DNA from 2 places in the Pseudoalteromonas sp. SG43-8 genome. Region 1 is predicted to be linked to the other one. Evidence: predicted binding sites of a transcription regulator. Region 1 holds the regulator's gene; the other holds the start of a gene.
The links. The regulator FliA, encoded in region 1, starts transcription of late flagellar genes. The targets are predictions, from matches to a motif close to CTAAAGNTNNNNNNNNNNNNGCCGATA.
Positions count from the first base shown of each region.

Region 2: a site for FliA is predicted at 2,114-2,140, ahead of pomA (flagellar motor protein PomA). Genes of this name have one in related genera too.

Region 1 is NZ_JACJEX010000011.1:69,154-74,725, reverse strand. It holds gene flhF (flagellar biosynthesis protein FlhF) at 1-965, shown strand, start outside; gene H5122_RS16360 (MinD/ParA family protein) at 958-1,818, shown strand; gene H5122_RS16355 (RNA polymerase sigma factor FliA) at 1,845-2,555, shown strand; gene cheY (chemotaxis response regulator CheY) at 2,596-2,979, shown strand; gene H5122_RS16345 (protein phosphatase CheZ) at 2,997-3,770, shown strand; gene H5122_RS16340 (chemotaxis protein CheA) at 3,786-5,572, shown strand, end outside.
Region 2 is NZ_JACJEX010000026.1:64-5,635, reverse strand. It holds gene H5122_RS19890 (hypothetical protein) at 1-150, opposite strand, end outside; gene H5122_RS19885 (flagellar motor protein MotB) at 364-1,284, opposite strand; gene pomA (flagellar motor protein PomA) at 1,287-2,054, opposite strand; gene H5122_RS19875 (exodeoxyribonuclease VII small subunit) at 2,376-2,618, shown strand; gene ispA ((2E,6E)-farnesyl diphosphate synthase) at 2,621-3,508, shown strand; gene dxs (1-deoxy-D-xylulose-5-phosphate synthase) at 3,614-5,476, shown strand.

The DNA.
Region 1 (5,572 bases):
CCACTCGCCAACAAGCACCTAATAATGAAAGCGAAGAAATGACAACAATGCGTGAAGAAATGAACGCAATTCGTCAATTACTTGAGCACCAAGTATCAGGCTTGATGCAACAAGATATGGCGCGTCGCGATCCAACACGTGCTTGTATGGTTGACCGTTTAGTCGGTATGGGTATCGATAAAGAAGTAGCACAGCAAATGGCATGTTTTGTACCTGATGACGTGTCTCGTAAGCAAGGTTGGAAAGCATTGTTAACTATGGTCGAAGATCAAATGCAAACAACCAATAATGAAATACTTCGCCAAGGTGGTGTATATGCGTTAGTGGGTCCAACAGGTGTGGGTAAAACAACGACTGTTGCTAAGCTTGCAGCTCTAGGCGCACAAAAATATGGTGCCGATAAAGTGGCCTTAATAACCACTGATACATACAGAATTGGTGCTTATGAACAACTTGCAACATATGGTCGTATTATTGGTTGTGGTGTTAAGCAAGTTAAAGATGCTAATGAATTAGCTGAAGTTTTATATCATTTACGAAATAAACGTCTAGTATTAATTGACACAGCAGGTATGAGCCAGCGAGATTTACGTTTAACTGAGCAATTAAACACGTTAATGCGTAACCAACGTGTAGATATTCGCAGCTACTTAGTACTTAGCGCGACAGCACAAATTAATGTATTGCAAGAAACTGTACGTCACTTTAAAAAAGTACAGTTAAGTGGCTGTATTTTCACTAAGTTAGACGAATCATTAAGTTTGGGTGAGATTATTAGTATTGCGATTCAAAATCGCCTTCCAATAGGGTATCTTACTAATGGTCAACGAGTACCAGAGGATATTCGTGTTGCAAATGCTGAGAAACTAGTTAAAAAGGCTGAGCAATTATATTTAAAAAGAACAAAAGAACAACATTCAAGGCACCAAGCAGTGGCGCCAAGCACAGTAGGGATGTATGATTAACACAGTATTAGATCAAGCAAGCGGCCTGCGCAAAATGAGTCAAAACAATAACAACGGCGTAAAAGTTATCGCTGTAACCGGTGGTAAAGGTGGAGTAGGGAAAACAAATGTTTCTCTAAATACAGCTATTGCACTTGGGCAGCAAGGTAATCGAGTATTAGTGCTGGATGCTGACTTGGGTTTAGCAAACTGTGATGTGATGCTTGGTTTACGTGTAGAGCGTAACCTGTCACATGTCTTGTCTGGTGAATGTGAGCTTGATGAAATTTTAGTTGAAGGCCCTGCAGGAATTAAAATTGTACCCGCTACATCGGGTTCGCAAAGTATGGTTGAATTATCACCATCTGAGCATGCTGGGCTAATTCGTGCGTTTAGCGAATTGAATACCGAATTTGATATTTTAATTGTAGATACAGCTGCTGGTATTTCAGACATGGTACTGAGCTTCTCGCGTGCAGCGCAAGATGTAATGGTTGTTGTATGCGATGAGCCGACATCAATCACCGACGCTTACGCACTTATTAAAGTATTAAGTCGTGAGCACGGCGTTTATAAATTTAAAATTGTTGCCAATATGGTGCGCAGTATGCGTGAAGGCACTGAATTGTTTGCAAAGCTATCTAAAGTTACCGACCGCTTTTTAGATGTATCAATGGAGCTAGTAGCAACGGTTCCTTATGATGAAAATATGCGCAAAGCAACACGTCGTCAAAAAGTAATAGTAGAGCTCTTTCCAAATTCGCCAGCCGCTCTTGCGTTTAAAACGCTGGCAACAAAAGCAGTTAAATGGCCAATACCCAACCAACCATCTGGGCATTTAGAGTTTTTCATTGAGAAACTAGTAAACGGTTAATTATGACAACACTGGTGAATAGAGCTATGGGATATCAATCAACACAAAATTTAAATGTGATTGTTGAGAAGCATGCATCACTTGTTAATAAAGTGGCATGTCATCTAATTGCTCGATTACCACCTAGCGTTCAACTTGATGATTTAATTCAATCAGGAATGATAGGCTTAATAGAAGCTTCGAAAAACTTTGATGCAACAAAAGGCGCAAGCTTTGAAACTTTTGCAGGTATTCGTATTCGCGGTGCTATGCTTGATGAAATGCGCCGTGGTGATTGGGCTCCTCGTTCAGTTCACCGTAAAAACAGGCAAGTTGCAGAAGCAATTACTGAGCTCGAAAGTAGTCTGAACCGCGAACCAACGGACATAGAAGTTGCTGAAAAACTTGAAATTTCGCTCAATGAGTACCATCATATTTTAAATGATGCGAATACGAGTAAAATATTAGGCATTGAAGACCTTGGTGTAGATGAGGATGTTATTACTCCTGTAGGCCAAGATTTAGCACAAGATAAACCTTTTAATAATGTTAAAAATGATAGGTTTAATGAGTCTTTGCTAAGTGCAATTAAGTCATTACCAGAGCGTGATGCAATGGTGCTTTCTTTGTACTACAACGATGAAATGAATTTAAAAGAAATAGGACATATACTCGATGTAAGTGAATCGCGTGTAAGTCAGATACATGGTCAGGCGATGATTAAGCTTAAAGCTAAAATCAATGACTGGATAAATTAGTAGTAAGTAAACAAAGGTTAATACCTCACTGGGGGATGTTTTGGATAAAAACATGAAAATTCTTGTAGTTGATGATTTTTCAACGATGAGACGCATTATAAAAAACCTGTTACGTGACTTAGGTTTCACTAACGTTCAAGAAGCTGATGATGGGTCTACAGCTTTGCCTATGTTGCAAAATCAAGTGTTTGATTTTGTAGTTACGGATTGGAATATGCCTGGAATGCAGGGTATTGATCTTTTAAGAGCAATACGTGCAGACGAGAAGTTAAAACATATCCCTGTATTAATGGTAACGGCAGAAGCTAAAAAAGAACAAATAATAGCTGCGGCGCAAGCTGGCGTGAATGGTTATATTGTTAAGCCATTTACGGCTGGAACATTAAAAACTAAATTAGAAAAAGTATTTGAACGCTTAGGCTAATGATGGGGGAGAGGCTTATGCCAGCACCAGCTGCGCCTCAAATAACGTTAGAACAAGCTCGTCAGCTCGTTGTTTTTTTAGAAAATGATGAGCAAGACAAAGCAAATCAGTTGATTTTAGAGGCTGCTTCTAAAGAGCAATCTGAATTATTTGCTGAAGTTGGAAAGTTGACTCGTCAACTGCACGAAGCCCTTAAAAGTTTTGAGCTTGATACTCGCTTAACTGATATAACGACAGATGCGATTCCAGATGCTAAAAAGCGGCTTAATTATGTTATAGAAATGACAGAAAATGCGGCTAATAAAACAATGGATGCAGTGGAAGCGAGTCTTCCTATAGCCCAACAGTTAGCGGACGAAATATCTCATATCAAACCGACATGGGATCGTTTAATGAGCCGCGAGATTGAGCTTGGTGAGTTTAAGCAACTTTGCCATAGCATCGATAAGTTTATGAACAACTCTCATCATAAGACTGATGAGCTTCAAAGCTTAATGACAAATGTACTAATGGCTCAAGACTATCAAGACTTAACAGGTCAAGTTATTCGCCGTGTTATTGAACTTGTTAGGGAAGTAGAAGAAAGTTTACTGCATCTTTTAACTGCGTTTGCTGAACAAGACGACACTAACAGCACCGCGAATAAAGTAGAACAACAAAAAATAAAAGAACCAGTTGCCACACAAACTTTAGCAGGTCCTGAAGGCCCTATTATTGATAAAGAATCGCGTAATGATGTTGTATCTGATCAAGATGAAGTTGATGATCTTTTATCAAGTTTGGGCTTCTAAGAGGAGAGTAACTGCATGTTTGAAGTCGATGAAGATATTTTACAAGACTTTCTTGTAGAGGCTGGAGAAATCCTAGAGCTTTTATCTGAACAGTTAGTTGAGCTGGAAAATAATCCAGAAGATACCGAGTTACTAAACGCTATATTTAGAGGTTTTCACACTGTAAAAGGTGGTGCAGGCTTTTTAGCTATGACAGAACTTGTTGATGCTTGTCACGGTGCTGAAAACGTATTTGATTTACTACGTCAAGGCGTGCGAACAGTCAACTCAGAGTTAATGGATGTTATTTTACAAGCACTAGACACCATTAATGAGATGTTTGCGACTATCCAAAACAGAGACAAGCCTGAACCTGCAGATCCTGAATTACTTCATACTCTTCATATCTTAGGTCTACCTCCAACAGAAGCCGAAGCCACTGAAGCCTCTTCACAAACAGAGGTTGAACAACCTCATAATGAAGTGGTGGATACACCGGTAGCTGATGATGAAGATCCGTTTGCATTTGATGAACTATTTAGCGGAGCGCCTTCGGTTAGCGATGCTGAAATAGATGAAATCACTGAAGACGAATTTGAAAGCTTACTTGATGAGCTACACGGTAAAGGACAAGGTCCTGCAGTTGAAAAACCAGTAGCAAGTAGTAGTGATTTTAGTGGTGATATTACTGATGATGAATTTGACAGCTTATTAGACGAGTTACATGGTGTTGGCAGTTTTGGTGAAGTTACGAGCAAACCTGAACAAAATGATGCCAATAAAACACCTGTAGAACCAGCTACACCAGCGGCAAATACAGTTAATTCATCAGATGATGAAATTAGTGATGACGAATTTGAAGCGCTTCTTGATGAACTTCATGGTAAAGGCACTGCTCCTAAATCGATAGAAAGTGCGCCAGCTGCAAAACAACCTGAACCTGTTTCACCGCCAGCTAAACAAGTGAGTGAACCAGTAAAAAAAGCTGCGCCAGCTAAAGCTCATACTCCAAAACCAGTTGAAAAAGCGCCAGAGAAGCCAGCAGCTAAAGCACCACCAGCAGCAGCTCCAAAAAAATCAGCGCCACCAGCTGCAGAAACCACCGTTCGCGTAGATACAAAACGACTCGATCAAATTATGAATATGGTTGGTGAGTTAGTTCTTGTACGAAATCGTTTGGTTAGTTTAGCGACTAACTCAGACAGTGAAGCGATGGGTAAAGCAATCTCTAACTTAGATGTAGTGACTGCAGATATTCAAGGTGCGGTTATGCAAACGCGAATGCAACCAATTAAGAAAGTATTTGGTCGCTTCCCTCGCGTTGTACGCGACTTAGCACGTAGCTTAAATAAAGATATTGATTTAAAGCTTATTGGTGAAGAAACCGATCTAGATAAAAACTTAGTTGAAGCACTTGCAGATCCGCTTGTGCATTTAGTTAGAAACTCAGTTGACCATGGTATTGAAATGCCCGCTGTCCGTGAAGCTGCAGGTAAGTCTAGAACAGGTAATGTTACTTTATCAGCGTCTCAAGAGGGCGACCATATTTTGCTAACCATCAAAGATGATGGTGCAGGTATGGATGCTGAAAAACTGAAAAAAATTGCAATTAGTAAAGGCGTACTCGATCATGACCAAGCGAGTCGACTTTCTGACACCGAAGCATATAACCTGATTTTTGCACCTGGCTTTTCTACAAAAGAAGAAATATCTGATATTTCAGGCCGTGGTGTAGGAATGGACGTAGTTAAAACTAAGATCACGCAACTTAATGGCTCAGTAAGCATTCAGTCTGAACTTGGTGTCGGTACTATTTTAGAAAT
Region 2 (5,572 bases), on a different contig from region 1:
GTTACCAAAGAGGAAAAAAGCTGCGGTCAGTAATACAAATCGAAAGGCTAGGCGATCTTTAAATACAAAAAATATAAAAATAGCTGGGCTTAGCATTAAAACCCAGCTTTTACTTAAAATACTAACAATATACAAAAACCATTCAGGCAAAACACTCAGCCTTACTTTGTTTTTTTATCGTCATCTGTACCATCACCATTACCTGGCATGCCACAATATTTATTGATTATTTTCACAGAAACTCCATCACATATGTTAAGGAAATGTACTTTAAGCTAAAACAATAGGATTGCCAAGGTACTTAAACGAACAAAGTACCTTAAAGTGAAACTTATTCAATAAGCGATAGCGTCAAGCTCTATCTTAACGCACGTCAATCGGATCAGACTCTTTAGCCTTACCTTGTAGAATTGATATTTCTACACGACGGTTTCTTCGGCGGTCTTCATTTGAATCGTTTGGTACAAGTGGGCGAGTATCGGCGCGCCCTACTACCATCATGCGGTTTTTATCAAACCCTTGCACTGTTTGTAGTTCGCTTGCAACTGCTACAGCACGCTTTGACGATAAGTCCCAATTATTAATATATAACTCGTTTGAAACCTGAAAATCATCGGTATGCCCCGAAACAGTAATTTCGCCAGGTACATCTTTTAGCAGCTCACCAATATCTTGAATAATAGGTTTAAATTTAGGTTGTAAAAACGCACTACCCGAGGGAAATGAGCCATTTTCACGAATACGAATAATAATTTGCTGCCCTAATGATTCAAGCTCTATTGCACCATCTATAATTTGCTTTTCGAGTTGTTGCGCTATTTTTTTAACTAACTCATTTGTTTGTTCTTGATCCGCAGCTGAAGTTGCTTGCTCTGACGACTGCTCTTGTGAAGTGCTTCGCGATTCTCCACCACGTTTGTCCCCGCGTTGTTCTTGCCTGCCGCCAGCTGAGCTTTCATCTCCAGCCTGAAACTCTAACATTTGTTGAGTCATTTCTACTGTTTGTTGTTGAATAGTTTCTATTGGAGTGGGTTCTGGTTTGCCTGGGGTAAACTCCATAGCAATAACAGAGGTACCTTTAGGGATATCTTTTACTTCAATTTTATTCTGCACACCAAAAGCAAACTTCATAGAGCCCGCAATTTGTTTAAACTTAAGTACATCCATTTCTGAAAACGCAAGCAAGAGTACAAAAAAGCACATTAACAGTGACATTAAATCGGCAAACGTTCCCATCCATGCTGGTAGGCCTGGTGGTGGGCATTTGCACTCTTGATCAGACATAATTACTCCTCGGTATCTACTTTTCGTTTAGATTCAGCTAAGTAATTTTTCAAAATACCTTCGATTACTTTTGGATTTTGGCCATCTTGTATACCTAAAATAGCATCTAAAATTAAACGCTGATTCATAGCCTCTTCGTCTTTACGCAGTTCAAGTTTTACCTGAATAGGAATTGCCACAACATTGGCTAAAAACGCACCATATAAAGTTGTTAAAAGCGCTACCGCCATTGCCGGGCCAATTGCTTTTGGGTCATCCATGTTAGATAACATTGCAACTAAGCCAATTAGAGTACCAATCATTCCCATTGCTGGTGCAATATCGGCTAATGACTTAAATAAGCCTGCGCCCATTTCATGTCGAGTCGTGGTTAAAGAGATGTCTTTTTGAAGTGTGGCGCGAACAACATCTGCGTCATGGCCATCAACAAGCATGTCGACGCCTTTGCGCATAAATGGATTTGGGATTTCAGCTTCTTCGAGTGCTAAAAAGCCCCCTTTACGAGCTGAATCAGCAAGTTCTACTGCTTTTTCAATAAGTTCTTCTGGCGTTTCAATTTTAAACATAAACGCTTTAGCAACAACTTTACCTATACCCAAAAACTGTGACATGGTGAAATTTGATAAAACAATGAAAAGTGAACCACCAAATACAATTACACTAGAAGGAGCATCGGCAAACATAGCCATTTCACCGCTACTACTCATAAACATAGACATGACAATTAAGCCAATTGCGCCTAGGATCCCGATTATGGTTGCTAAATCCACATTTCCTCCAGAAGTTTCATGCTTAATGGCCTTATCATAAACTTTTATTATTAACTGCTTATCGGCAACATATTGAATTGCTTAAGCCATTTTTATAAATAAACATAAAAAGCAGCCTTTAGCACTATTTTAGATCAAGTTATAAGGGCTACCTAATTATCAATTGATTTATTAAACTAACAGACCGCTATTAAGGCTTTATTAATACACTTGAAATATAATTTAACGTTATAAAGGTAAAAAACCAATATCATCCTTTGACCTAGTTTAGCATTCCCCCTAAAATTGACCCCTAAATTTATTATGTAAGCTGAAATAAAGATGGCGACTAAAAAACCTGAAAACTTAAGTTTCGAACAAGCACTAGAAGAATTATCTACAATCGTTAGTGACATGGAACAAGGTGACTTATCGCTTGAGCAATCGTTAAAGCAATTTGAGCGTGGAATTGCATTAGCAAGTGCTTCATCAGGTAAATTACAGCAAGCAGAACAAAAAGTATCAATTTTGATGGGGAATGGCGAAAAGTCAGTTCTTACGAATTTTGATAATGATATGGAATAGCTGTGAGCATAAATAATTATATCGAACGTGCTCAAAAAGATGTAGTAGCGACCTTACAACAGCATTTTAAACAGCCTCTCGATACTGAAGAAACAGTCAAGAACGCCACCCAGTATGGATTATTTAATGGCGGTAAAAGATTACGTCCATTTTTAGTTTATGCTACAGGTAAAATGCTCGGTGCAAACCAGCAAGACTTACATGTACTTGCAGCTGCAATTGAGTGTATCCATAGCTATTCGCTAGTTCATGATGATTTGCCCGCTATGGACGATGACGACTTACGCCGTGGCCGCCCTACTTGCCATATAGAATTTGGCGAGGCAAATGCAATTTTAGCCGGTGATGCCCTACAAACACTCGCCTTTGAGCTTATTGCGAATCACAAATTTACATGCTCGTCGCAAACACAAGTAAAAATGATTGCTACGCTTGCCAACGCATCAGGCCTTGAGGGCATGGTAGGCGGACAAGGTCTTGACATAGCAGCAACAGATAAAGTAATTACCGTACAAGAGCTTGAGCGAATACATAAGCTAAAAACCGGAGCTTTAATTAATTGTGCAATTACACTTGGTGCACTGTGCAGTGAAAAGGCAGATCAACAAACCTTAGAAAATTTAAGCATTTTTGGGTATGCTATAGGGCTGGCGTTTCAAGTACACGACGACATTTTAGATGTTGAAGGCGATACGGTTACTTTAGGTAAACCACAAGGCTCCGATATTGCCGCGAATAAAGCGACATATCCGGCGTTATTAGGTATGCTAGGCGCTAAAGAAAAGGCGCAAAATTTAATACAACAAGCCCATGAAGCGTTGGCAAATATAGATGCTGACACAACACTTCTTGCGTCGCTAGCAAATTACCTAATTGAGCGTGACCACTAATTTTTGCTCATACGTATTGCAATTAGCACTGACATTATTACTCAACATTAATTATTCGTAAAAGCTTTGAATGAATTAATGTTAGCGAAGGATATATATAAAACCATGACACTTGATAGTAGCAAGTATCCATTACTTAATTTGGTTGACGAGCCAGCCCAATTGCGTGACTTAGCGCAAGACAAACTCCCTGCATTTAGCAATGAGCTGCGCGATTATTTACTCAACTCAGTATCGCAAAGTAGCGGTCATCTAGCGTCTGGTTTAGGGACGGTTGAACTAACCGTTGCGCTACATTATGTTTATAACACTCCAGACGATCGCCTAGTTTGGGATGTGGGTCACCAAGCTTATCCACATAAAATCCTTACAGGTCGTCGCGACCAAATGCACACTATTCGTCAAAAAGACGGTTTGCACCCTTTTCCTTTTCGCGATGAAAGCCAATACGATACGTTTAGCGTAGGCCATTCAAGCACCTCTATTTCAGCTGCCTTAGGTATGTCTATTGCCGCCCAAAAAGAAGGCAAAGGTCGAAAATCTGTAGCCATTATTGGTGACGGAGCTATAACCGCAGGCATGGCATTTGAAGCGATGAATCATTTAGGTGATGTAAAATCAGACATGCTTATTATTTTAAATGATAACGAAATGTCGATTTCTGAAAATGTTGGCGCATTAACAAATCACTTTGCCCGAATTTTATCAGGTAGCTTTTATACTAACATTCGTGAAGGTAGTAAAAAGTTACTCTCAGGTGTGCCTCCGGTAAAGCAACTTGCCAGTAAAATGGAAGAGCACATTAAAGGCATGATGATCCCGGGGACCTTCTTTGAAGAATTAGGCCTAAATTACATAGGCCCAATTGATGGTCACGATGTAAACATGCTTGTAGATACATTACGTAATATGCGTAATTTAAAAGGCCCACAGCTTTTACATATAAAAACGCAAAAAGGTAAGGGCTACAAACCGGCTGAAGCCGATCCTATTGGCTACCATGGCGTACCAAAATTCGACCCAAGCACAACTAGCCTGCCTAAATCTAAACCTAGCGCTGCTACTTTTTCAAAAGTTTTTGGCGATTGGTTATGCGACATGGCAAAGCAAGACAGCAAGTTAATGGCTATTACGCCAGCAATGCGCGAAGGCTCTGGCATGGTACGTTTTTCTAAAGAGTTTCCAGATCAATACTTTGATGTGGCCATTGCAGAGCAGCATGCAGTTACTTTAGCGGCTGGTTTTGCTTGTGAAGGTTTAAAACCTGTTGTTGCTATTTACTCGAGCTTTTTACAACGTGCGTATGACCAATTAATACATGATGTTGCACTGCAAAACTTACCTGTATTATTTGCCATTGACCGCGCTGGTATTGTTGGAGCCGATGGTGAAACTCACCAAGGTGCGTACGATTTAAGCTTTATGCGCTGTATTCCAAATATGGTAATTATGGCACCAAGCGACACCAACGAATGCCGCCAAATGCTATACACCGGTTATAAAGCAAACTGCCCTGTTGCAGTTCGTTACCCTCGAGGTAGCGCAGGTACTGCAGACATTGGAAGCACTATGCAACTGCTTGAAATAGGTAAGGCAGATACAATTAAGAAAGGCAGTAAAATTGCAATTTTATCATTTGGTACATTACTTGATAATGCACAGCTTGCTGCTAACGAATTAGATGCAACGCTTGTTAATATGCGTTTTATTAAACCACTTGATACTGCACTTTTAAATGAGCTTGCAACTAGCCACGATGTAATTGTAACCCTTGAAGATAATGCTATTGCTGGCGGTGCCGGCTCTGCAGTTAACGAATACTTGGCAACGCAAAAGGCTGATATTAATATCCTTAACTTAGGTATTCCAGATGAGTTTATTAAACACGGCACGCAAGATGAAATGCACGATGAAATGGGATTAGGCGAGCAAGGAATATTAAACGCTATTAAGGCGTTTATCGCTTAAGCTATTTACTTAGTTTATTAAAAAGGAGCCTCAAGGCTAATGCCGATCAGTTAAGAAAATGACCGGTTGACCGATCCAAACGATCATGCAAAATCC